One region of the Nonomuraea sp. NPDC004354 genome, then DNA from elsewhere that is predicted to be linked to it. Evidence: predicted binding sites of a transcription regulator. Region 1 holds the regulator's gene; each other region holds the start of a gene.
What was found. Region 1 encodes LexA, which represses DNA repair genes until DNA is damaged. Its sites were predicted from a motif close to TCGAACANNTGTTCGA; they were not measured.
Positions count from the first base shown of each region.

Region 2: a site for LexA is predicted at 5,273-5,288, ahead of recA (recombinase RecA). Genes of this name have one in related genera too.
Region 3: a site for LexA is predicted at 3,749-3,764, ahead of ACWENQ_RS05480 (SAV_6107 family HEPN domain-containing protein). Genes of this name have one in related genera too.

Region 1 is NZ_JBSGDV010000003.1:866,891-874,685, reverse strand. Features, by position in the region: gene ACWENQ_RS14660 (S41 family peptidase) at 1-2,978, shown strand, start outside; gene ACWENQ_RS14655 (MalY/PatB family protein) at 3,441-4,544, opposite strand; gene lexA (transcriptional repressor LexA) at 5,109-5,816, opposite strand; gene ACWENQ_RS14645 (LysM peptidoglycan-binding domain-containing protein) at 7,532-7,795, shown strand, end outside.
Region 2 is NZ_JBSGDV010000001.1:635,682-643,476, forward strand. Features, by position in the region: gene ACWENQ_RS03010 (ATP-dependent helicase) at 1-1,269, opposite strand, end outside; gene ACWENQ_RS03015 (pyridoxal phosphate-dependent decarboxylase family protein) at 1,386-2,705, shown strand; gene ACWENQ_RS03020 (VOC family protein) at 2,748-3,236, shown strand; gene ACWENQ_RS03025 (DUF3046 domain-containing protein) at 3,480-3,674, shown strand; gene ACWENQ_RS03030 (AAA family ATPase) at 3,691-4,248, shown strand; gene ACWENQ_RS03035 (MarR family winged helix-turn-helix transcriptional regulator) at 4,297-4,719, shown strand; gene ACWENQ_RS03040 (hypothetical protein) at 4,884-5,150, opposite strand; gene recA (recombinase RecA) at 5,401-6,498, shown strand.
Region 3 is NZ_JBSGDV010000001.1:1,166,149-1,173,943, forward strand. Features, by position in the region: gene ACWENQ_RS05460 (L,D-transpeptidase family protein) at 1-523, shown strand, start outside; gene ACWENQ_RS05465 (TetR/AcrR family transcriptional regulator) at 950-1,564, opposite strand; gene ACWENQ_RS05470 (cytochrome P450) at 1,665-2,828, shown strand; gene ACWENQ_RS05475 (ferredoxin) at 2,822-3,022, shown strand; gene ACWENQ_RS05480 (SAV_6107 family HEPN domain-containing protein) at 4,027-4,473, shown strand; gene ACWENQ_RS05485 (MerR family DNA-binding protein) at 4,687-5,070, opposite strand; gene ACWENQ_RS05490 (MBL fold metallo-hydrolase) at 5,120-5,938, shown strand; gene ACWENQ_RS05495 (ABC transporter ATP-binding protein/permease) at 6,435-7,795, opposite strand, start outside.

The sequences.
Region 1 (7,795 bases):
GTGAGGGCACGCCCGAGGCGTTCGCCGCGGAGATCGACGGGGCCGCGGGCGAGCGGCTGACCTACTGGGGCCACGCCTCCACCGGTGTGCGCGGCTGGACACTCGACGGCCGCGTCCTGGCGATCAGCGCGACCGGGCAGGCCTCACGCGACCGGACGTGGGCCTACGCCGTACCGCTGGACGGCGGGCAGGCCGAGCGCCTGCCGTACGGATGGGTGAGCGAGGCCGCCCCCAACGCGGGCGGCGGCGTGGTGACGGTCTCGCCGGTGTGGCGCGAGCCGTCCCAGTGGAAGCGCTACCGGGGCGGCACCGCCGCCAAGATCTGGATCGACGCCACCGGGTCGGGCGAGTTCACCAGGCTGTTCGCCGACAGCATCGCGCAGTACTGGTCGGCCATGTGGGTCGGCGGCAGGATCGCCTTCCTGGCCGACCACGAGGGCGTCGGCAACCTCTACTCCGCCCTGCCCGACGGCTCCGACCTGCGCCGGCACACCCAGCACGAGGAGTTCTACGCCCGGCACGCCGCCACCGACGGCACCCGGGTGATCTACAGTCACGCGGGCGACCTGTGGGCGCTCGACTCCCTGGACGGCGAGCCGTACCGGCTGGAGGTCAGGCTGGGCGGGCCCCGGCCCGCGCGGGCCACCCGCCCGGCGCCCAGCAGGGCCGCCGACTTCGCGCCCGACACGACCGGCCGGGCGAGCGCCGTCGAGATCCGCGGCACCGCCCACTGGGTCACCCACCGGGACGGACCCGCCGGCGTGCTGCGCGCCGAACCCGGCGTCAGGGTACGGCTGCCGCGCGTGCTCGGCGAGGACGGCCTGGCCGTCTGGATCAGCGACGCGACCGGAGAGGACGCGCTGGAGATCGGCCGCCCCGGCGGCGAGATCCGCACGCTGGCCTCCGGACAGCTCGGGCGCGTCCTCGACCTGGCCGTCGCACCCGACGGCAAGCACGTCGCGCTGGCCAGTCACGACGGGCGCCTGCTCGTCGTCGACACCACGACCGGCGCGACCAGGGAGCTCGACCGGACGGCCAACGGCGACATCGACGGCATCACCTTCTCGCCCGACTCCGCCTGGCTGGCCTGGTCGCACCCGCACCACGAGCCGCTGCGCCAGATCAAGATGGGCCGCGTCGACGGCACCTCCGTCATCGAGGTGACCTCGCAGCGCTTCAGCGACTACGCCCCGGTCTTCACCAAGGACGGCAAGCACCTGGCGTTCCTGTCGATCAGGACGTTCGACCCCGTCTACGACGCGCACGTGTTCGACCTGTCCTTCCCCGCCGGAGCCAAGCCGTACCTGGTGCCGCTGCAGGCGACCACGGCCTCGCCGTTCGCCCCCTCACTGGAGGGCCGCAGCTTCAACGGCGCCGAGTCCGACACGCCGTCGTCGCCCGACACCCCCGACGGCGGGAAGGACAAGAAGGCCAAACCCGCCACCGAGGTGGACGCCGAGGGGTTGCCGGCCCGCGTCGTCGCCGTCCCCGTCCCCGCCGGGCGCTACTCCAACCTGCGCACCGCCAAGGACGCCCTGCTGTGGCTGCGCCACCCGCTGGCCGGCGAGCTCGGCGACGGCAACGAACGCGAGGAGGTCGTGCTGGAGCGCTACGACCTCAAGAAGCGCGCCAAAGCGGAGATCGCCAAGGACGTCCGTGCCTTCGAGGTCAGCGGCGACGGCACCCGCCTGGTCACCAACGGCAAGAACGGCCTGCAGACCCGCGCGGCGAGCGAGGGCGACGAGGTCGTCGGCGTCGACCTCGACCGCATCACCGTCACCATCGACCCGGTCGCCGAATGGCGGCAGTCCTACCACGAGGCCGGGCGGCTCATGCGCGACCACTACTGGCGCGCGGACATGGACGGCGTCGACTGGGCGGGCACGCTGGCCCGCTACGCCCCGCTCGTCGAGCGGATCGGCGCCTACTCCGAGCTGATCGACCTGCTGTGGGAGGTGCAGGGCGAACTGGCCACCTCCCACGCCTACGCCCGGCCCAACGGCGCCGCCGTCGACCCCAAGCGGCGCCAGGGACTCCTCGGCGCCGACCTCGCCCTCCGCGACGGCGCCTGGGTGGTGGACAGGATCCTGCCCGGAGAGTCCTCCGACCACGCCGCCCGCTCGCCGCTGCTGGCCCCCGGCGTCGCCGTACGCGAGGGCGACGCGATCGTCGCCGTCGGCGGCCGGCCCGTCGACCAGGTGCGCGGCCCGCAAGCCCTCCTCGCCGGAACGGCCGAGCAGCCGGTCGAACTGACGATCAGGCCCGCCTCGGGCGGCGACACCCGGCGCGTGGTCGTGACACCGCTGGCCGACGACACCGCGCTCCGCTACCACGACTGGGTCGAGAGCCGGCGCGCCTACGTTCGGCAGGCCTCCGGCAACCGGCTCGGCTACCTGCACGTACCCGACATGGTCGCCAGCGGCTGGGCGCAGTTCCACCGCGACCTGCGCACCGAGATGCCGCAGGAAGGCCTCGTCGTGGACGTACGCGGCAACAGCGGGGGCCACACCTCCGAACTGGTGCTGGAGAAGCTGTCACGCAAGGTGAGCGGCTGGGCGATCTCGCGCGGGTACGAGCCGATGCGCTACCCCGAGGACTCGCCGCGTGGCCCCGTCGTCGCCGTCACGGACGAGTTCGCGGGATCCGACGGGGACATCGTCAGCGCCGGGATCAAGAACCGGAACATCGGTCCGCTCATCGGCACCCGCACCTGGGGCGGGGTGATCGGCATCGACGGGCGGTACCAGCTGGTCGACGGAACGGTCGTCACCCAGCCCCGGTACGCGTTCTGGCTGGACGGCGAGGGGTGGAACATCGAGAACTACGGCGTCGACCCTGACATCGAGGTGGTGATCACACCGCAGGACCGGGTGGCGGGGCGGGACCCGCAGCTGGAGAAGGCGGTGGAACTGGCGCTGGCGGCACTCGACCAGCAACCGGCGGCCACACCGCCCGACCTTCCCCCAACCCGCAACTGACGGGCCGCTGAGCGGGGTCGCGCGCGGGCCCCGGCAGTGCCGGAGACCGGACGTTCCGTGTGGTCGGCACTGCCGGGGGCCGGACGTTCCGTGCGGTCGGCGCTGCTGGGCCTGACCGTCTACGGTTGGAGCTGTCGGGGCCGCCTCTCGTGCGCGGCTCAGCGGGCACCACGGGAGGCTGATCCCGGCGCCGCTCCAACCGGCATCGCTCCTACCGGCATCGCTCCTACCGGCATCGCTCCTACCGGCATCGCTCCAATCGGCGCCGCTCCAACCGGCATCGCCTGCGTCTCGTCGCGCCGCTTCCCTCCCGAGAACGCCCACCCTCGAGAACGCCCACCCTCGAGAACGCCCACCCCCGAGAACGCCCACCCCCGAGAACGCTCAGCGCCCCGGAGGTGCCGGGTGTCGCGGTGCGACCCCGGCTGTCCGAAATCAGAGTGCTCGTGACGAGCCTCGGCCTCAGCAGGGTCCGGCAAGGGATCGCGACGAGTAGGGCGTATCGGGGTCCGGCGACCAGACCCGGGCCAGGCGGTCCAGGATCTCCGCCAGCGTCTCCGTCGACGTCGCGAAGTTGACCCGTACGTAGGTCTCCCCGCCCGGTCCGAAGGCGGCGCCGTCACTCACCAGGATCCGCGCCTCCCTCTCCAGCGCCTCCGCCATCCCCGGCCGTCGCATGTCCAGCCATGCCAGATAGGTCGCCTCCGGCATCGCGTACCCCGGCACCCGCTCGGCGATCAGACGCCGGTTGCGGTCCAGGGCCGCCATGGTGTCGCGCAGCCACCCGTCGCCGTGCCTCCACGCGGCGACCGTGGCCTCGACGCCGAAGATGTTCGCCCCGCCGTACAGGAAGGCGGGCTGCGACTGGAGCGCGTCGCGGACCCGTGCCGAGCCGACGTGGGCCAGCGCGCAGCGGATACCGCCGAGGTTGAAGGCCTTGGTCGCGGAGGTCAGCGTGACCGTGCGTTCGGGCAGGATCGTGGCGAACGGGATGTGCGTGGCGGGCGAGTAGACCAGGTCGGCGTGGACCTCGTCGGCGATGACCAGCACGTCGTGCCGTTCGGCCTGCTCGGCCACGGTGGTGAGCTCGTCCCTGGTGAAGACCTTTCCTGTGGGGTTGTGCGGGTTGACCAGGACGAGCGCGCGGCAGCCGGCCAGATCCGCCAGGTCGGTGTGCAGCGTGCGGCCCATCTCCTCGATCGTGCCGAGGAAGGGCGGGTACGCCGGAACCTGCATGGCGATCCTGTCACCGGGTTCGGTGGCGAGATGAAGGACCACCTGGAGCGCCTGGTTGAGATCGGAGAAGGTGCGGACGGCTGCCGGGTCGGCGGGCCAGTCGTACCGGGTGAGCATGCGCTCGGCGAAGGTCTCCGCCAGCGGTCCGGCCTGCGGGTCGGCGGCCCAGGTGGGGTAGCCGAGGTCCCCGCGGGCACGCCGCTGGAGTGCCTCGACGATCGGGGGAGCGGTGGCGAAGTCCATGTCGGCGATCCAGCAGGCGATGACATCGGGACCGGCGCTCGCCCATTTCAGGCCGTCCTTGGCGGGCGGGGGGAAGAAGTCGTCCACCCGATCAGTGTCACCCAGACCCGGGAAATGTCCGATGGGCCGGGATTGCCGGAAATCGAACGCATCGGTGTCGCCGAGCGTCGGAGGGTTCTGTGCGACCAGCTCGCGCCCGAGTCCGGATAGCGGGATGCCTGGAAGAGCCCTCGCACCAACGCATGAAGAGATGGCCAGTCCGTTCCCCGAACTGTGGGCTGGGGTTCGGACGCGCGCCCCTCGATGGGTACGGCTCCACCCGGCCCGTCGGCATCCGGCCGCCGACGTGCACGACTGGGCCGCCGGTCGGGTCGCTGCTCCGTGCGTAACGTCGGTCGCGGGTCGGGTGATGTTCCACCCGAAGGCGTCGCTCGCGGGTAGGAGCCGGGATCCGCGCGTGGGCATCGGCATGCGGAGGCGGCGTACAGCCAGGCGACAGGCCATTCCGGGCGTCGGCGTGCGGAAGCGACGGACACTCAAGCGACACGGCATTCCGGACTGGGCAGGGCTGTGTCGGTCCCACCGGCCAGGGCTACGCCGGCTCGATCGACCCTCGGGAAAGGTGAGGGCCGATCGAGCGGCGAGATGCGGTCAGAGGCGGCGCAGGACTGCGACGACCTTGCCGAGGACGCTGGCCTCGTCGCCGGGGATCGGGTCGTAGTTGGCGTTGTGCGGCACCAGCCAGACGTGGCCGTCCTTGCGCTTGAACGTCTTCACCGTCGCCTCGCCGTCGATCATGGCTGCCACGATGTCACCGCTCTCGGCCACCGGCTGCTGCCGTACGACCACCCAGTCGCCGTCAGCGATCGCTGCCTCGATCATCGAGTCACCCGCGACCTGGAGGAGGAAGAGGGTGCCCTCGCCGACGAGCTGCTTGGGCAGCGCGAAGACGTCTTCCACACTTTCCTCGGCGAGGATGGGGCCACCGGCGGCGATGCGACCGACCAGGGGAACGTAGGCGGCCGTCGGCCTGCTCACCTGCGACTCGACCTCGCTGGCATCGGGGTCGACCCACAGCACGGGCTCACCCGGCAGCCTCACCTCAAGGGCGCGAGGGCGGTGCGGGTCACGCCTCAGGTAGCCCTTGCGCTGCAACGCGGTCAGCTGGTGAGACACGCTGGACGTGCTGGTCAGCTGCACGGCCTCGCCGATCTCACGCATGGACGGCGGATAGCCGCGCTGCTGGACGGAGTCGCGAATCACCTCAAGGATCTTGCGTTGCCTGGGCGTCAGGCCCAGTGAGTCGCGACGGCGGACCGCAAGGTCGCTGACGCCGTTGCCGTCATTCGGCTCGCTCATGCTTTCCTCCTCGCCCGGCGGCCTGCCTCACCGGCCCACCCTTCCGGTCCGTGGTCTTCATGTCGCACACAGCGACCGTACCGCCGATGGAGATCAACTTCAAACAATTGTTCGAGTCTTCCTCGAAATCGTCGGTGACGTGGTGTACAACATCGTACGGGAGTTCGATCGACACCGTGTTCGATTCACTGATCTTTGTTTGACCTTTTCCTTGGGTCGACGGTGGCGGGAGGTCATCAGTGCGGGCGACCACGACGACAGATTCGACCGGCCAAGACGAGCAACTCACCCTGATCGCCGACATCACCAGGGAGGAGTGCGGGCGCCCTGCCGTACCAGGAGACCGGCGCCTCCGCCTGGTCCCTCCACCCCGAGGTACGGCAGGCCAGGACAAGCAGATCGGCGGACGGCCCGCGGGGCCGCGCGAGGTTGGGGGTGGACGGTTTGCCGGGTCGCGAGGGGCATCGGGCGGACAGTCCACGGGACCACGCGGGGCAGGAGGCGGGCGGTTGCGGGTCGTCCGCGACCAGGGGGTGGCGGGGCCGGGTGTGCGGGAGGGTGCGCCCGGCCCGGCAGACGACAGCACAGATACGGGGGCGGCGATGAACGGCAGGCGAGAGCGGAAGGCGCGCGCAGACGCCCGGTCGGGCGGGACGGGGCGCGGAGATGGCCGGTCGGGTGGGACGGGTCGCGGTGACGGCCGGTCCGGCGGGACGGGTCGCGGTGACGGCCGGTCGGGTGGGACGGGGCGCGGTGACGGCCGGTCGGGTGGGACGGGTCGCGGTGACGGCCGGTCGGGTGGGACGGGTCGCGGTGACGGCCGGTCGGGTGGGACGGGTCGCGGTGACGTGGCGCGTGGCGGGCGCGAGCCGCAGCGGCTCACGTCAAGGGGCAAGAGCGGCGGCCTGCGTGGCGGGTGGCGGCTTCGGGGCAGGCGGCGACCTGGCGCGATGGACGGCGGTCCTGGGAGGCCCGCGCCACAAGGGCGCGAGGCTCCCCCTGACGCCGCGCACGCGCAGGCCGGTAGGGGTCGGCCGGGCGACACGCCGACCGCGAACCTGCAGACGAAAGAACCGGGACCGGGGGCACGCCGTGTGCGGGAGGCGCTCGCACGCCCTGGACGAGCAGGGGCGACGCGTTCAAGCCGCGATGGTCAGGGGCAGTCGCTCCGGGGTCGGGCTCGCATAGGAGAGATGGCCGCGGCTTCGGCTTGGGAGAGGTGGTCGGTCTCCGGCCGGGTTCGGACGGGAGAGACGGCCGCGGCTTCGGCCTGGGAGGGGCAGCCTGTCTCCGGTCGGGCTCGCATAGGAAAGACGGTCGCGGCTTCGGCGTGGGAGGCGCAGGAGCTCTCTGGCCGGGCACGCACGGGACAGGTGGATGGGGGTTCGGGTCGCGTGGGGCAGGCGGTCGCGGGTCCGGCTCGCCGGGCGCAGGTCGTCGAGGCGGGGGCGGGGGAAAGGCCTGGAACGGTCCGCGCGCAAGAGCAACGGGCGGGTACGGGTCGTGGCAGGCGGCCGCGGTCGGGCGCGCGCCACACGCGGGGAGCGCTTCGGGTGGTCGCGCCGGAGGAGCGACAGTCGAGGAGGCAGACGGGGGAGCGACAACCAAGAAGGTCGGAGGGGGAGCGACAGGCGAGGAGGTCGGCGGCGGAGCGACAACCAAGAAAGTTGGCGGGGGAGCGACAGGCGAGGAAGTCGGTGCGGCTCACGGCGCCCATGAGGCTGACCAGGCGAGGCAGGGTCGCGGTCGTGGGGCTGTTCGCCGTGCTGTCCCTGGGCGGGTTCGTGCTCGGAGCCAAGGCGACCAACTGGGCGATGGCTCAGGAGACGACGAGTGCGGGACACGCGGGCCTGCCGTGGGTGATCGTGGAGAAGGGCGACACGCTGTGGACCATCGCCGCGGCGATCTCTCCGGGCGACGACCCCACCGCCGTCGCCGAGGAGATCAAGCGGCTCAACGGGCTGGAGAGCTCACTCATC
Region 2 (7,795 bases), on a different contig from region 1:
CACCTGGTGGCCCGCCCTGCCGATCCGCTGCAGGCCGCTGGCCACGCTGGGCGGTGCCTCGACGCAGGCCACCAGGTCGACCGCGCCCATGTCGATGCCGAGTTCCAGGCTGGAGGTGGCGACCACCGCGGGCAGCCGGCCCGACTTGAGCGCCTCCTCGATCTGCGAGCGTTCCTCCTTGGACACCGACCCGTGGTGGGCCCGCACGATCTCGGGCACCGCGCCCTTGCTCGCGCCTGCCTGGGCCATCATCTCCGCGGGCGCCGGCAGGGCCGCCGGCGCGGCGGGCGGCTCGGGCCCGCTCTCCCAGATCGAAAGGTCGATCATGTCGTCGCCGCCCCGCTCCCGCTCGTAGGCCAGCTCGTTGAGCCGCGTGCACAGGCGCTCGGCCAGCCGCCGGGAGTTGGCGAAGACGATCGTCGAGCTGTGGGCCTCGATCAGGTCGAACAGGCGATCCTCCACGTGCGGCCAGATCGACCTGCGCGCGGGCTCCTGCACGAACGCGTCGGGGTCGGACACCGGCCGCGCGTCGAGCTCGGTCATGTCCTCGATCGGGACGACGACCTCCACCTCGATGCGCTTGTCCGAGGGCGGCTGCACCACGGCCGCGGGGCGGGCACCGCCGAGGAAGGCGGCCACCTCGCTGACCGGCCGCACGGTGGCCGACAGCCCGACGCGCTGGGCGGGCCGTTCGAGGAGGGAGTCGAGCCGCTCCAGGCTGAGCGCCAGGTGCGCGCCGCGCTTGGTGGCCGCGACCGCGTGCACCTCGTCGACGATCACCGTCTCGACGCCCCGCAGCGCCTCTCGGGCCTGGCTGGTGAGCAGCAGGAACAGCGACTCGGGCGTGGTGATGAGGATGTCGGACGGCTTGGCGGCGAACCGTCTGCGGTCCTCCGCCGAGGTGTCGCCCGAGCGGATCGCCACCGAGATCTCGGGTACGGCCAGGCCCAGGCGCCGCGCCGTCTGCCGCAGCCCGGCGAGCGGCGCCCGCAGGTTGCGCTCCACGTCGACGGCCAGCGCCTTGAGCGGCGACACGTAGAGCACCCTGCATGTCCGCTTGCCCTCCTGGGCCGGCGGCCGGGCGGCGAGCCTGTCGAGCGACCAGAGGAAGGCCGCCAGCGTCTTGCCGGACCCGGTGGGCGCGACGACCAGCGTGTTGTCGCCGCGCGCGATGGACTCCCACGCCCCCAGCTGGGCAGGCGTGGGAGCCGCGAAGGCCCCGGTGAACCATTCGCGGGTCACCCTGCTGAAGTGGTCGAGGAAGCTCACTCCACCATGGTGCCTTCCGGCACCGACAAAACGAGCCGGGCCGTACCGGCCAACCGGTTTGGTAGATCTTCGTCTGCTATTTCCCTTTTTTTCGGTTTTATCCCCATACTGCATGCGTGCATAGCTACGACGAGCGCCTCACCACCCTGGTCTTCGACTACATGAGGCAGCGCCTCGCCCTCGACCCGGTTCCCCTGGACCACCCGGGTGAGAAGGACAAGCTGGACGCCGCGCTCGCCGGGCTGATCACCAAGGAGGGCGCCGACCCCGCCAAGGTGCTGGACGTCTACGACCAGCAGCTCTCCCGCGCGGTCATCTCCGCGGACAGCACCCGGTTCCTGTCCTTCATCCCCGCCGCCCCCACCAAGGCGGCACTGCTGTTCGACATGGTGGTCTCCTGCGCCTCGCTGCAGGGCATCAGCTGGCTGGAGGCCTCCGGCGCCATCGCGGCGGAGAACCAGGTCCTGCGGTTGATCGCCGACTACGCGGGCCTGCCCGGCACGGCGGGCGGCTGCTTCGTCTCCGGCGGCAGCGCCGCCAACCTGTCGGCCCTCGTCGTGGCCAGGGACACCGCCGGCGTGCCGAACGCGAAGATCGCCGTGAGCGACCAGGCCCACTCCTCGATCGCCAACACGCTGCGCATCATCGGCGTCGAGGCGCTCGTCGTGCCCTCCGAGGACCACCGCCTCACGGGCGCGTCCCTGCGGAAGGCGCTCGAAGGCCAGGAGAACGTCATCGGCGTGGTCGCCACCGCCGGCACCACGAACGCGGGCATCGTCGACGACCTCAAGGGCGTCGCGGAGGTGGCCCGCGAGCGCGGGCTGTGGTTCCACGTCGACGGCGCGTACGGCGGCGCCGGGCTGTTCGCCCCTTCCGTCCGGCACCGCTACGAGGGCATCGAGCACGCCCACTCGTTCGTCGTCGACCCGCACAAGTGGCTGTTCGCCCCGTTCGACTGCGCCGCGCTCATCTACCGCAACCCCAACCTGGCGCGTGCCGTACACACGCAGGACGCCTCCTACCTGGACGTCCTGCACACCGACGGCGGCGAGTGGAACCCCACGGACTACGCCTACCACCTGACCAGGCGCGCCCGCGGGCTGCCGCTGTGGTTCTCGCTCGCGGTCAACGGGACCGACGCCTACACCGAGGCCGTCGAGCGCGGGCTCGCCCTGGCGAGGGAGACCGCCGAGCTGATCAGGGAGAGCGACCACCTGGAGCTCATCCGCGAGCCCGAGTTGTCCGCCGTGCTCTTCCGCCGTCCGGGATGGACCGCCCAGGACTACTACACGTGGTCAGAGCGGCTGCTGGCCGGGCAGATCGGATTCGTCACCCCCACCGGCTGGGAGGGCGAGACCGTCGCGCGTTTCGCTTTCCTGCACCCCGGCACCACGATGGAGATCGTGAAGGAGATTGTGGCCACGATGCGCGATTGAGGCGCCGATCCCGGGGACATAGAGCGGGAGAGGTGAGGCGACGTGACCATCGATTACGCAGCCATCGAGGCTGATCGCGAGCGTATCAAGCGGCAGTACCTCCTCCCGCACCGTCCATCGAGCAGCGCGCGCGGTCTGCACCACTTCGCACTGCTGTCCTCCGACGTGGAGCGGACGGTCCGGTTCTACCAGGAGCTCCTGGAGTTCCCCCTCACGGAGATCTTCGAGAACCGCGACTACAAGGGTTCCAACCACTTCTTCTTCGACATCGGCAACGGCAATTTGCTGGCGTTCTTCGACTTCCCCGGGCTCGACCTGGGGCCGTACCAGGAGGTCCTGGGCGGGCTGCACCACATCGCGATCTCCGTGGACCCCGCGACGTGGGAACGGTTGCGCGGCAAGCTGGAGATGGCCGGCGTGCCGCACCAGATCGAGAGCGGCGCCTCCATCTATTTCAGGGACCCCGACGGCGCCCGACTGGAGCTGCTCGCCGACCATCTGGGGGAGATGTACGGCTCGCGCGTGCTGTAGCCGCTACCTCCGTGACGCCCTGCGGGTGCGCGACGCACCCTCACGGGGTTCGGCCCTCAGACCGGCGTGCCGCTCGGCGCGCTCGGCCTTCTCCTTCTGTACGGCGAGCCGCTGCTGCAGGAGCAGGGCGCGGCGTCGCTCCCGATGTGACCTGGAATCGATTGACGGCTTGGGAGCCGCTTTGGAGGATTTCGCCATACGGTCTGTCCTACCCAGTGCGGGGCGGGTTCCATACTGGGGAGCATGCGTCTGACCGAGTTCTGGAGAAGGATGCGGGCCCACTTCGGCGACGTCTACGCCGAGTCGTGGGCCAGGGACTACGTGCTCGCCCCGCTGGGCGGGCGCACGGTCGAGCAGGCACTGGCCCAGGGCGAGAGCGCCAAGGACGTCTGGCGCGCGGTGTGCCAGGTGGAGAACGTCGACGGCAAGCTGCGCTGACCGCCGGGGAGGAACGGTGCACACCTGCTCGTGCTGCACGGCGGGGCCGCGGCTCGTGGTCTTCACCGGAGGCCCCGGATCGGGCAAGAGCACCCTGATCGACCGCTTGGGCCTGTCCGGCTCGCGGGAGGCGGGGCGGGCGATCATCCAGGACCAGGTGGCCATCGGCGGCCAGGCGCTGCCGTGGAAGGACGTCGACCTGTTCGCCGAGCTGATGCTGAGCTGGGAACTACGCTCCTACCGTCTCGCCGAGGCCATGGACGGCACCGTCGCCTTCGACAGGGGAGTGGTCGACGTCGTGGGCTACCTGCGCCTCGAAGGGCGTCCCGTGCCCGCCCACGTCGACGCCGCGGCCAGGCGCTTCCGCTACCACCGCACGGTCTTCGTCGCGCCGCCGTGGCCGGAGATCTACGAGAACGACGCCGAGCGGAAGCAGACGCCCGACGAGGCCGAGCGGACCTACGCCTCCGTGTCCTCGGCCTACCTCGACTACGGCTACGAACTGGTGGAACTGCCGCGCGCTCCCGTTGCGGAACGGGCCGCCTTCGTGCTCGGGCACCTCGGACGCGCCTGAGTTCGTCGCCTGTCCATAAAGTGGGCGCCGACACCGTAGGAGGAACCGATGGCGACGCTCGACCAGGACGTCTGGGCCGGGGTGGTACGGCTGCACGCCAGGGTGGAGCACTCACTCGCCACCGCGTTGCAGCGGCACGGCCTCGGCCTGTCGGAGTATCGGGCGCTGTGCCACCTGTCCGCGGCCGCCGACGGCGAGCTGCGCATGCAGGAGCTGGCCGACCTGCTCGGGCTCAACCAGAGCTCGGTCACCCGCCTGGTGGGACGGCTCGAGGCGTCCGGGCTGACCCGCCGCGACCTGTGCGCCAAGGATCGGCGAGGCGTCTACACGGTGATCACCGAGGCGGGCAGGGAACGCAGGAACGGGGCGAGAGCGGCCTACGAGGAGACGCTCACGGGAGCGCTCGACCGGGCCGCGGCCGACGGCCTGGCGAACACCGTGGCGGGCCTGCGGGCCTCGTTCGTCGGGTGACAGGCGCGTGCGGTGTCCGCCGGGCTGCTCGTGCGTGCCGTAGCGGCGGGGGTCGTTCGGCTGGGTCGCGCGGGCCGTAGAGGTCCGGGTCGCTCGGCGGGGTCCGCGTGTGTCGTACCGATCGGGGGCGCTTCTCCGGCTCGCGCTTGCCGTACCGGTCCGGGTCACTCGTCGGTCAGGCAGGTGTGGAGCGCCTCCGCCGTACCGGCGGGATCGTCGGCGTGGCCCTGGCCGCCCGGCGACCACAGGAAGACCCACGCGGCGGCGGACGGGGTCGCGAAGATGATGGTCTGGCGGCCCGTGCGCGGATGCCACACCCACAGCACCGGGTCGTCGCCGCCGATCATGCGCCCCACGAGCCCGCAGCCGGGGAGCAACGCCGCGAGCGCCTCCAGGTGGGTGCGCCGCTGCCCGGTGTACGTGCTCGTCACGTCGCCGCCTCTCGACCTTTCCAACAGGATCTCCCCAGGTCAGCGGCCATGGCAACCGGCCCGGCGGATTGTCAGGGAATGTCGGCCGGGCACGGCGGGTGGTCGGCGTGTTCGAGGCGCGATCGAACAGCCGTTCGGCTACCATGAGAAGCGCCGGCCACGGTGCCTCGCGCGTCCGGCGGAAAATTGTCGGTCCCACCGCGTAGCTTTCACTCGACCGACCACACCACGACCCTCCCGGGGAGTTCCCATGGCTATCAACGACCGCGAGAAGGCCCTTGAGACTGCCCTCGCACAGATCGAGCGGCAGTTCGGCAAGGGCTCCGTCATGCGCCTCGGCGATGACGCCAGGGCTCCCATCGAGGTTGTCCCGACCGGTTCGATCGCGCTCGACGTCGCGCTCGGCATCGGTGGTTTCCCCCGCGGCCGCATCATCGAGGTCTACGGTCCCGAGTCCAGCGGTAAGACCACGGTGGCGCTGCACGCGGTGGCCAACGCCCAGCGGGCCGGCGGCATCGCCGCGTTCATCGACGCCGAGCACGCCCTCGACCCCGAATACGCCAAGAAGCTCGGCGTCGACACCGACGCGCTGCTCGTCTCCCAGCCCGACACGGGTGAGCAGGCGCTGGAGATCGCCGACATGCTGATCCGCTCGGGCGCCGTCGACATCATCGTCATCGACTCGGTCGCCGCCCTGGTGCCCAAGGCCGAGATCGAGGGCGAGATGGGCGACAGCCACGTCGGTCTCCAGGCCCGTCTGATGTCCCAGGCGCTGCGCAAGGTCGCGGGCGCGCTCAACAGCACCGGCACCACCGCCATCTTCATCAACCAGCTGCGCGAGAAGATCGGTGTCATGTTCGGCTCGCCCGAGACCACGACCGGTGGTAAGGCGCTGAAGTTCTACGCCTCGGTCCGCCTCGACATCCGGCGCATCGAGACGCTCAAGGACGGCACGGAGGCGGTCGGCAACCGCACCCGCGTCAAGGTCGTCAAGAACAAGATGGCGCCGCCCTTCCGCGTCGCCGACTTCGACATCCTGTACGGCGTGGGCATCTCCCGTGAGGGCGGCCTCATCGACATGGGTGTGGAGCACGGCTTCGTCCGCAAGTCCGGCGCCTGGTACACCTACGAGGGCGACCAGCTCGGCCAGGGCAAGGAGAACGCGCGTAACTTCCTGCGCAACCACCCCGACGTGGCCAACGAGATCGAGAAGAAGATCAAGGAGAAGCTGGGCGTGGGCCCGCGCGTCGACGCGCCCGCCGAGGCCGCCGCTCCCGCCGCCCCTCCGGCTCCCGCCTCCTCGGGCCGCGGCTCCAAGGCTTCCGCGCCCAAGCCTGGTGACGTCTGATCCGGGCTGAGCCATGAGCACGTCGTCGGACCCTGACCAGCGGCCCTCCGGCTCCACGCCGGAGCCGCCCGCCTCCGCGACCCTCCAGCGGCCGGGCCAGGGTCCTGACGCGCGCACTCCCTCGGAGGTGGCGGGTTCTCCCACGACCGCCTCCGAACTGCGCGGCGGCTCAGCCACCCCTCCCACGTCTTCCGGCGACCGCGATGCCGTCACCCCCGCCCACGGTGAGCCCTCGGCCGGCGACGGCACCTTCGCCGGTGACCCTCACGATGGCGCACACCACCCCCTGGGCCGTGGCGACCACGACGGCCGCGCCACCGGTGACCGACCCCGCGACCGCTGGGGCCTCGATGACAACGGACCGGACGGCCGGCACGCGGCAGACCCCGACTCGTGGACCTCACCCGGCTCTGGTTCCTGGGACCTACGGAACCCCACCGGCTGGGGCCCCGGCCGGCGGTATGACGCTGACCAATGGAACTCGGGCATCTGGAGCACAGCATCCCGACTTTCGGAATCCCGGGGCTCGGGTTCATGGGACGCGGAAAGTGCCGGCGCGGACGCCTGGAGCCCGGGACCGTCTGGCTCGGGCTCGCGGGATCCGAACAGCGCCGACCCTGAATCCTGGGACACGGGGACCCAGGATTCAGGGTCGTGGGGCACGGACAGCACCGGCGCGGACGCCTGGAGCCCGGGGCCCACTGGCTCAGGTCCGTGGGGCGGGGACAGCACGGGCGCGGACACCTGGGACACGGGATCCCCTGGCTCGGGTTCGTGGGAGACGAACAACGCGGGCGCCGACAGTTGGGGCACGGCATCCCGGGGCACGGGTTCGTGGGACACGAACAGCACCGGCGCGGACGCCTGGGGCAGCATCCCCGACGGCGTCGCCGACCTGGCCTCACCCCGCGCGTCGCGTGGAAGAGGCCGGGCACGGCCGCGTTCGGCCGACGAGCCCGCCCCCGCCTGGCCGTTCGCCGCGACAGGCCCGGCCTGGTCACCCACCAGCAGCGCCGAACCCACCGACCACCCTGACGACCGCGCCTCCGATAGTGGGGATCGGACGTCCCAGGCAGAGGCGCGTCCCTCGACACGAGACGAACGCGCCTCCCGTGTGGAAGACCGCACTTCCCGGGCCGAGGAACGGACTGCCCGTGTGGAGGGCGGCACTCCCCGCACCGAGGGACGCGCCTCCCGTGTGGAGGGCGGCACTCCCCGCGCCAAGGGACGCGCCTCCCGTGTGGAGGGCGGCACTTCCCGGGCCGGGGAACGGACTGCCCGTGTGGAGGGCGGCAGC
Region 3 (7,795 bases), on a different contig from region 1:
GCTGGCCGCCGTATGGGCGTTCCAGAAGGTCAACGGGATCAGGCCGACCAGCACGGTCGGCAGGCGCACCTGGGACGCGCTGGAGAACCCCAAGCAGCCGCAGGTCCTGGTCAAGAACGGCAAGCCGACCAGGGTCGAGGTCAACCTGACCAAGCAGATCCTGGTCTACTACGTCGACGACCAGGTGAAGCTGATCTCCCACACCTCGTCGGGCAGCGGCGTGCCGTACTGCGAGACGGCGGTCTGGCAGGGCAAGTCGCAGCGGTTCTGCGGGTCGGCGACGACGCCGACGGGCGACTACAGGACGACGTGGCGGGCGAAGGGCTGGCACAAGTCGTACCTGGGCCAGCTCTACAACCCGATCTTCTTCAACGGCGGCATCGCCTTCCACGGCGCGCTGTCGGTGCCGCTGTACCCGGCCTCCCACGGCTGCGTGCGGCTGCCGATGAACGTGGCCGAGGTGCTGCCCGGAATGCTCGGCAAGGGCGTGCCCGTGCACGTCCGGGGCCGTTTCAGGCGCTAGCCGAGGAGGTCCTGACCCCGGTCGGTGGTCGTAGCCGATCAGCGACCGGGTGTCGGGCCGGCCGGTGGCGCGGCCGTGCCGGCTCACGGCGGTCACGCGGGGGATGCCATCCGGGGCAGGACGTGGGCGACCGCCAACCCGCCGCGCTCCGCCGGCCGCTGGGCGCGCCGCCGTGGGTCAGTGGTTCAGGACCTCAGGTGAGCCCTGGCGGGCGCAGGCTGTCGTCAGGCGGGCCTCCTCAGACGGACCACGGACCGTCAGGCGGGTCTCAGGCGGGATCGCCAGGCGGGTCTCAGGCGGGCCTCCTCAGGCGGACCGTCAGGCGGGGCCCTCAGACGGACCGTCAGACGGGCCTCAGACGGGCCTCAGAAGGGACCGTCAGGCGGGACCGTCAGACGGGTCTCAGGCGGGACCGTCAGGCGGGTCTCAGGCGGATCGTCTCGTGGTGCCGAGCGAGTCGAGACCGCCGGCGACGATCCGCGCCGCCGCGCGTACCGCCGCCCACACCTCGGCGTACGGCTCGCCCCTCGACAGGCTCATGACGGCCGCCAGCTTCGTCGCGCCCACCATCGCCCCCACCGCGGCAGCAGCCGCCACCGGGTCCAGCTCGTCCGGGTAGGCCGCGCACAGCGCCTCGGCCGTCCGCCGCTGGCTGTCGAACAGCAGGTGGAGCGCCCTCGCCTGGAGCGCGGGGACCGTCATCACGAGCTGGAAGCGCTCGCCCCCGAGGCTCCTGGCCAGATCGTCCTCCCAGGTCGCGCCCGTCTCGACCACGCGCAGCAGCAGCTGCGCCACCGACTCTCCCGGCCGCCGCGCGGCCACCATGGTGAGAGTCCGGTCGAGGCGCTCCCCGGCGTCGAAGAAGACGATGTCCTCCTTGCCGGCGAAATAGCTGAAGAACGTGCGCGTCGACACCTCGGCGGAGGCGGCGATCTCGGCGAGCGTCGTCTGCTCGAACCCCTTCTCGGCGAACAGCCGCATCGCGCCCTCGACGAGCGCGCGCCTGGTCCTTGCCTTCTTGCGCGCCCGAAGTCCTGCCATATCCGTCATTGAAGCAATGTAGTGCACTGATGGAAATTTTGCATGCGATGAGGTTTTCTGGAGGGTAGTCGATCACGTCGATCTCACGAAGGAGCGCGACATGAGCTACCCGATGACCCGGCAGCGCAGGTTCGACCCGCCCGACGAGCTCTTCGACGACCCGGCGCCGGTGCGGCCGCTGACCTTCGCGGACGGACACCAGGGCTGGCTCGTGACGGGACACGCGGCCGGCCGGGCCGTCCTGGCCGACCCGAGGTTCAGCACCGTCCCCCGGCGGCTGCACCCGCTGCTCGCCTCGCGGCGCGTACCCGAGGGGGAGGTGCCGCCCGGATTCTTCCTCCGCATGGACGCGCCCGAGCACACGCACTACCGGCGCCTGCTCACCGGGCAGTTCACCGTGCGCAGGATGAACCAGCTCAGGGCGCGCATCGAGGAGATCACCGCGGCTCGCCTCGACGACATGGAGCGCGCGGGCCCGCCCGCCGACCTGGTGCGCACCTTCGCGCTGCCGATCCCCTCACTGGTGATCTGCGAGCTGCTCGGCGTGCCGTACGACGACAGGGAGCAGTTCCAGCGAGACACGACCGAGCTGCTGCGGCTGGCGAACTCGCCCGAGCAACTGACGGCCAAGGTCGGCGACCTGATCAAGTACGTCTACACGCTGGTCGCGCGCAAGCGGGCCGAGCCGGGCCACGACATGCTCACCGGGCTGGTCGACAGCGGCGAGCTGAGCGACGACGAGATCGCCGGCATGGGCTTCCTGCTGCTGGTGGCGGGTCACGAGACGACTGCCAACATGCTGGCGCTCGGCACGTTCGCGCTGCTGCAGCACCCCGAACAGCTGGCGCTCGTCCGCGACGACCCGTCCGTGATCGACAACGCGGTGGAGGAGCTGCTGCGCTACCTGTCGATCATCCACTTCGGCGCGACGCGGGCCGCCGTGGAGGACGTCACGATCGAGGGCACGCTCATCAAGGCGGGCGACTGCGTCGCGGTGTCCATCCCGGCCGCCAACCGCGACCCCGCCCGCTATGCTGACCCTGCCGTCCTCGACGTGCGGCGGCCCGCGGGCGGGCACCTGTCCTTCGGGCACGGCATCCACCAGTGCCTCGGGCAGCAGTTGGCCAGGATCGAGATGCGGGTGGCCTACCCCGCGCTGCTCGGACGCTTCCCCGCCCTGCGGCTCGCCGTCCCCGTGGACGCGGTGCCCATGCGCTCGGACATGAGCATCTACGGCGTGCACGCACTGGAGGTGGCGTGGTGAAGGTCAAGGCCGACAGGGACGTGTGCATCGGCGCGGGCATGTGCGTGCTGACCGCGCCGCTGGTGTTCGACCAGGACGAGGAGGAGGGCCTGGTCGTGCTGACGTCGGCAGAGGTGCCGCCGGAGGCCGAGGACGCCGTGAGCCGTGCGCTCACCCTGTGCCCCTCCGGCGCCATCACCCGCGTCGATCCGTAGGCGGCCTTCGGCCCTCATAGCGCCGGTCCGAGGGCGCCCCCGGCCATCGCGTCGATCTGTAGGTGCCCTCGGTCATCGCGCTGATCTGTGGGCGGCCTCGGTCATCGCCTGCTTCGGGCACCCTCGGGTGTCATCCCGCTGATCCGTGGGAGCCCTCGGTCATCGCCTGCTCGATGGGCGCCCTCGGGTGTCACTGAGCCGATCTGTGGGCGCCCTTCGCGAGTTCGTCGCGCCGATCGGCAAGTGCCTCGTGGGCGCCATCGTCCCGGCGACCGAGGAGTCCTTCGACGTCATCGCCGCGCCGATGTACGGAAGTCCCATAGGTGGTGCCATCGCTGCGGCGATGCGCAGAGACCCGCAGGTGATGGCGCCGCCGTGCCGAGGCGCGGGAGTCCTCGGGCGGCATCGCCCGCGTCGATCCCTCCAGCGGCTCTTGGCGTACCTTCAGCGATCTCTCAACGATCCCTCCCGGCCTCTTGGCGTGCCTCCAGCGATCTCTTGGCGGTCCCCTCCGGGGCCTCTTGGCGTACCTTCAGCGATCTCCCGACGATCCCTCCCGGCCTCTCGGCGCGCCTCCAGCGATCTCTTCGCGGTCCCTCAAGGGCCTCTTGGCGGTCCTCCTGCGGCATCGCCCGGTGTCCCGGTCGCTCCGCGTGTCGCGCTCGCCCCGCAGGTCAGGCCCCATGATCGAACCTGTGTTCGCCAATCGGTTGACATTCAAGGTCATCGAAATTATGTTCGACGGAGTGACGTGAGACTCGCGGCTCGCGTCGAAGAACCTGGTCGCGGGCTCCCGCCACCCCCATGCGGGGCCCGCGGTCGGGTTCCACGGGCGAAAGGCGCGTCCTCGTCGTCGGCGGAGACGAGCGGGCGCGCCTTGACCGGACGGGGAGAGGGGAAGCTCCTCGTCCGGTCGCCCGGCGGAAATGTCGGTGGCGTCTGCGAGTGTTGGCTCCACCGACGGAGACGCCGGGAGCCGCCACGACCCCTCAAAGGAGGCTGGCATGACGACAAGGCTCAGCGACACGCACGGGCCCCGACTGTCGCCCGCAGTCAGGGCGCACCTCACCGAGTCACGCACCTGCTTGGCCGACGCCGTGACGGCCCGTACCCCCGCCACCCGCTACGTCGCCGCCCACCTCGCCGCCCTGCGCTCGGCGGCGGCGATCCTGGCCGCCCGGCCCCGTCCGATGGAAGGGCGCAGGCGCCGGCTGCGCAGTGCCTGGGAGCTCCTGCCCGAGGTCGAGCCCAGGCTCGCCGAGTGGGCCGCCTACTTCTCCGTCAGCGCCGCCAAGCGCGCGGCCGCGGAGGCGGGCATGGTGCGCGGCGTGACCCTCGCCGACGCCGACGAGCTCCTGGCCGAGGCCGAGACGTTCGTGTCCATGGTCGAGGAGATCCTCGGCGTCGCCGGGCAGCCCGCCCTTCCCGTCAGCGTCCCGCTGGCGGGCTGAGGGCCGCACACCCGGTCTCAGTCGCGGCTGGTCGCGTCATTCTCGTCGGTGGGAGGATGAACGCCCAGCCGGCCGTCCGGCTCGATCCCTCCGCGAGCCGGACCTCCCCCTTCCACCCCACGCGTTCACATCCCCGCTCCCGCTCCTGCTACCGCTCTCTGTGCGCTCGTCCTCCCGCACTCAGTGGTCTCCGGTGTCATGAGGCGCTGAGCGTCATCCGGTCCCGCGCACCGTTTGCTTGAACTCCGGGCAGGCGACGAGCGGGTCGTGCGTGCACGAGGCCGCGTGGCGCAGGCTGTCACGCATCCGGGTGAGCTGCGCGATCCGGTCGTCCAGTTCGCGCGCCTTCTCGGCGATCCGGTCGCGCAGTGCCTCGTCGGACGGCTTGGCGTCCAGCAAGCGGCCGATCTCGCCCAGGGAGAACCCCGCGCTCCTCGCGCAGGCGATCAACGCCAGCCGGTGGAGCGTGTCCGGCTCGTACGCGCGTCTGAGCCCGTTGCGCCCGGTCGCCCTGATGAGCCCCTTGCGCTCGTAGAACCGCAGCGCCGAGGCCGCCAGGCCCGACCGCTGGGCCACCTCGCCGATGTCGAGCAGCATTCTTCGCACCCCTTGACTTGAACCGCGATTCAAGTCGCAGTCTAGGGGCATGACGAAAGTTCACCATCTGAACCTTGCCTCCATGCGCACCGTCGACCCCACCTACGACGGGCTCGCCCCAGCCCCCGCCGTCAGCCACGCCCTGCTGGTCGAGACGGACGCCCACGGTCTCGTCCTGGTCGAGACCGGCCTCGGCGTCGACTCGGTCGAGCGGCCGGAGGAGGTGCTCGACCCGGAGTGGGTGGAGCTGGTCGCCCCGAGCCTCGACAGGGGCGAGACCGCGCTCCGCCGCATCGCCGACCTCGGCCACGATCCCGCCGACGTGCGCCACATCGTGCTCACCCACCTCGACGTCGACCACGCGGGCGGGCTGCCCGACTTCCCCGAGGCGACCGTCCACGTGATGGCGGCCGAGCACGCGGCGGCGATGGCAGGGGCGCCGAGCCGCCGCTACCGTCCCGCGCACTGGTCGCACGGCCCCCGCTGGGAGCTGTACGCCACGGGGGAGTCGCGCGAGGAGTGGTACGGCTTGGCGGGCGCCCAGCCGCTGCGCGGGCTGTCACCTGACTTCCTGCTGGTGCCGCTCGGCGGTCACACGGTGGGGCACGCGGCGGTGGCGGTCAGGGACGGGGACGGCTGGTGGCTGCACGCCGGCGACGCGTACTTCTACCACAAGGAGATCGACCCGGCCGGGCCCGAGTCGCACCTGCTGTTCGACATCGTGCAGCTGGACTCGCAGGTGGACGGGGAGCTACGGGTGGCCAACCAGGCCAGGCTGCGCGAGCTCGTGCGCGACCACGCCGACGAGGTGCGGGTGTTCTCCGCGCACGACCCGTGGGAGTTCGCCCGGCACGCCACACCCGCCTGACGCGCCCCGCCACCCGCCCCGGCCCGCGACGGTCTCGACCTCACGCCCCGGCCCGCGACGGTCTCGGCCTCACGCCCCGGCCCCCGACGGCCTCGACCCCACGCCCCGCCTCACGTCCGGCCCGCGACGGTCTCGACCCCACGCCCCGGTCTCGCGCCCCGGTCCCGCGCCCCGGTCTCGTGGTCTGGTCTCGTGGTCCGGTCCCGCGCTCCGGCCCTACGGTCGGGCCCGCGACGCTCTGGTCCCGCGCCCTGGTCCCGCGCTCCGGCCCGGCGGTCGGGCCTGCGACGCCCTGGTCCCGCGCCCCGGGCCCGCGCTGGGCCCGCGACGTCCTGGCCCCATGGCCCGGCTCGGGCCCGGCCCCACGCACAGCTCAGCCCCGTGCTGCGGTCTCACGGCCGGCCCTGCGCTCCGGTGTCACGGACTCGCTCCGCGATGGCGCTGGGCGGAGGGCCGGGAGTTGGGCGGGGCCGCGTCTGACCGGCGCAGGCAAGGACTATCCACCCGCCGCGGCCATGCCCCAGCGTCCGGCGCCGAGCAGCTGCAGGTGGTGGGTGTGGAAGGGGTGCAGCGTGCGGCGATGGCCCACGCTGACGAACATGCACCGCGGTAGGCGCTCGCGGATCAGCTGGTACAGCGTGTGCTCGAGCCCTTCGTCGACAGCGGACGTCGCCTCGTCGAGGAAGGCCAGGCTGGGCCGGGTCAGCAGGATCCTGGCGAACCCGAGCCGTTGCTGCTCGCCCGGTGAGAGCGTGCGCGCCCAGTGCGCCTCGTCGTCGAGGCGGTCCTCCAGGTGGCCGAGGTGGACCGAACGCAACGCCTCGCGGGCCTGCTCCTCGCCGATGCGGTGCGCGGGCTCGGGGTAGGCCAGCGCGGTGCGTAGGTCGCCCAGAGGCAGGTACGGCTGCTGCGACAGGAACAGCGTGTGAGGCCCCGCGGGGCGGCGGACGACGCCGTGCGCGTGCGGCCACAGGCTGGCCAGGCTGCGCAGCAACGTGGTCTTGCCGCTTCCCGAGGGTCCTCTGACCAGGAGGGCCTGCCCCGGGCTCATGCTCAGGGTCAGGTTCTCGATCAGCGGCTGGCTGTTGGGGCGCCACACCTGGAGGTCCTCGATCTCCAGTGCGTCGGGCCGGTTGGTGAAGGCCGGTCCGGACAGGGCGCGCGACTCCTTGTTGGCGTCCGTCAGCGCCGTGAGCCGGTCCAGTGTCGCCCGGTAGGCGGCGAAGCTCTCGTAGGAGTACCTGAAGAAGGACAGCGCTTCGTGCACCTGGCTGAAGGCGTCGGCCGTCTGGGTGACGTCGCCGAGCGAGATCGCCCCGTGGAAGAAGCGCGGCGCCTGGATGATGAACGGGAACACGATCGAGGCCTGGGACACCGCGCCGTTGAACGCCTGGAGCCGCAACGACCGTTTGGCGCACTGCCAGGCGTTCCCGATGACCGAGCGGAACCTGGTGGCCAGGGTGGTCCGTTCCACCTCCTCACCGCCGTAGAACGCGATGTTCTCGGAGTTGTCCAGCAGGCGCATCAGCGCGTATCGATAGGAAGCGGACAACTTCTCTTTCAGGAAGGTGAGCTGGATCAGCGGGCGGCCGATTTTGAAGGCCATGAACGAGGCCCCGATCACGTAGGCGTAGGCGAGGAGGACCATCGCCCTGGGCACCTCGTACCCGAAGATCGTCATCGGTCCTGACAGCGTCCAGAGGACGGCGGTGAACGACACCAGCCGCAGGGCGGCGCGGACGGCGTCGAGCGACAGGTCGTAGGACTGCTCGACGAACTGCGTGATGTCCTGCTCGATGCGCTGGTCGGGGTTGTCGACCGGGGTCGCGACGAACCTGCCCCGATGGTAGGCGCGGC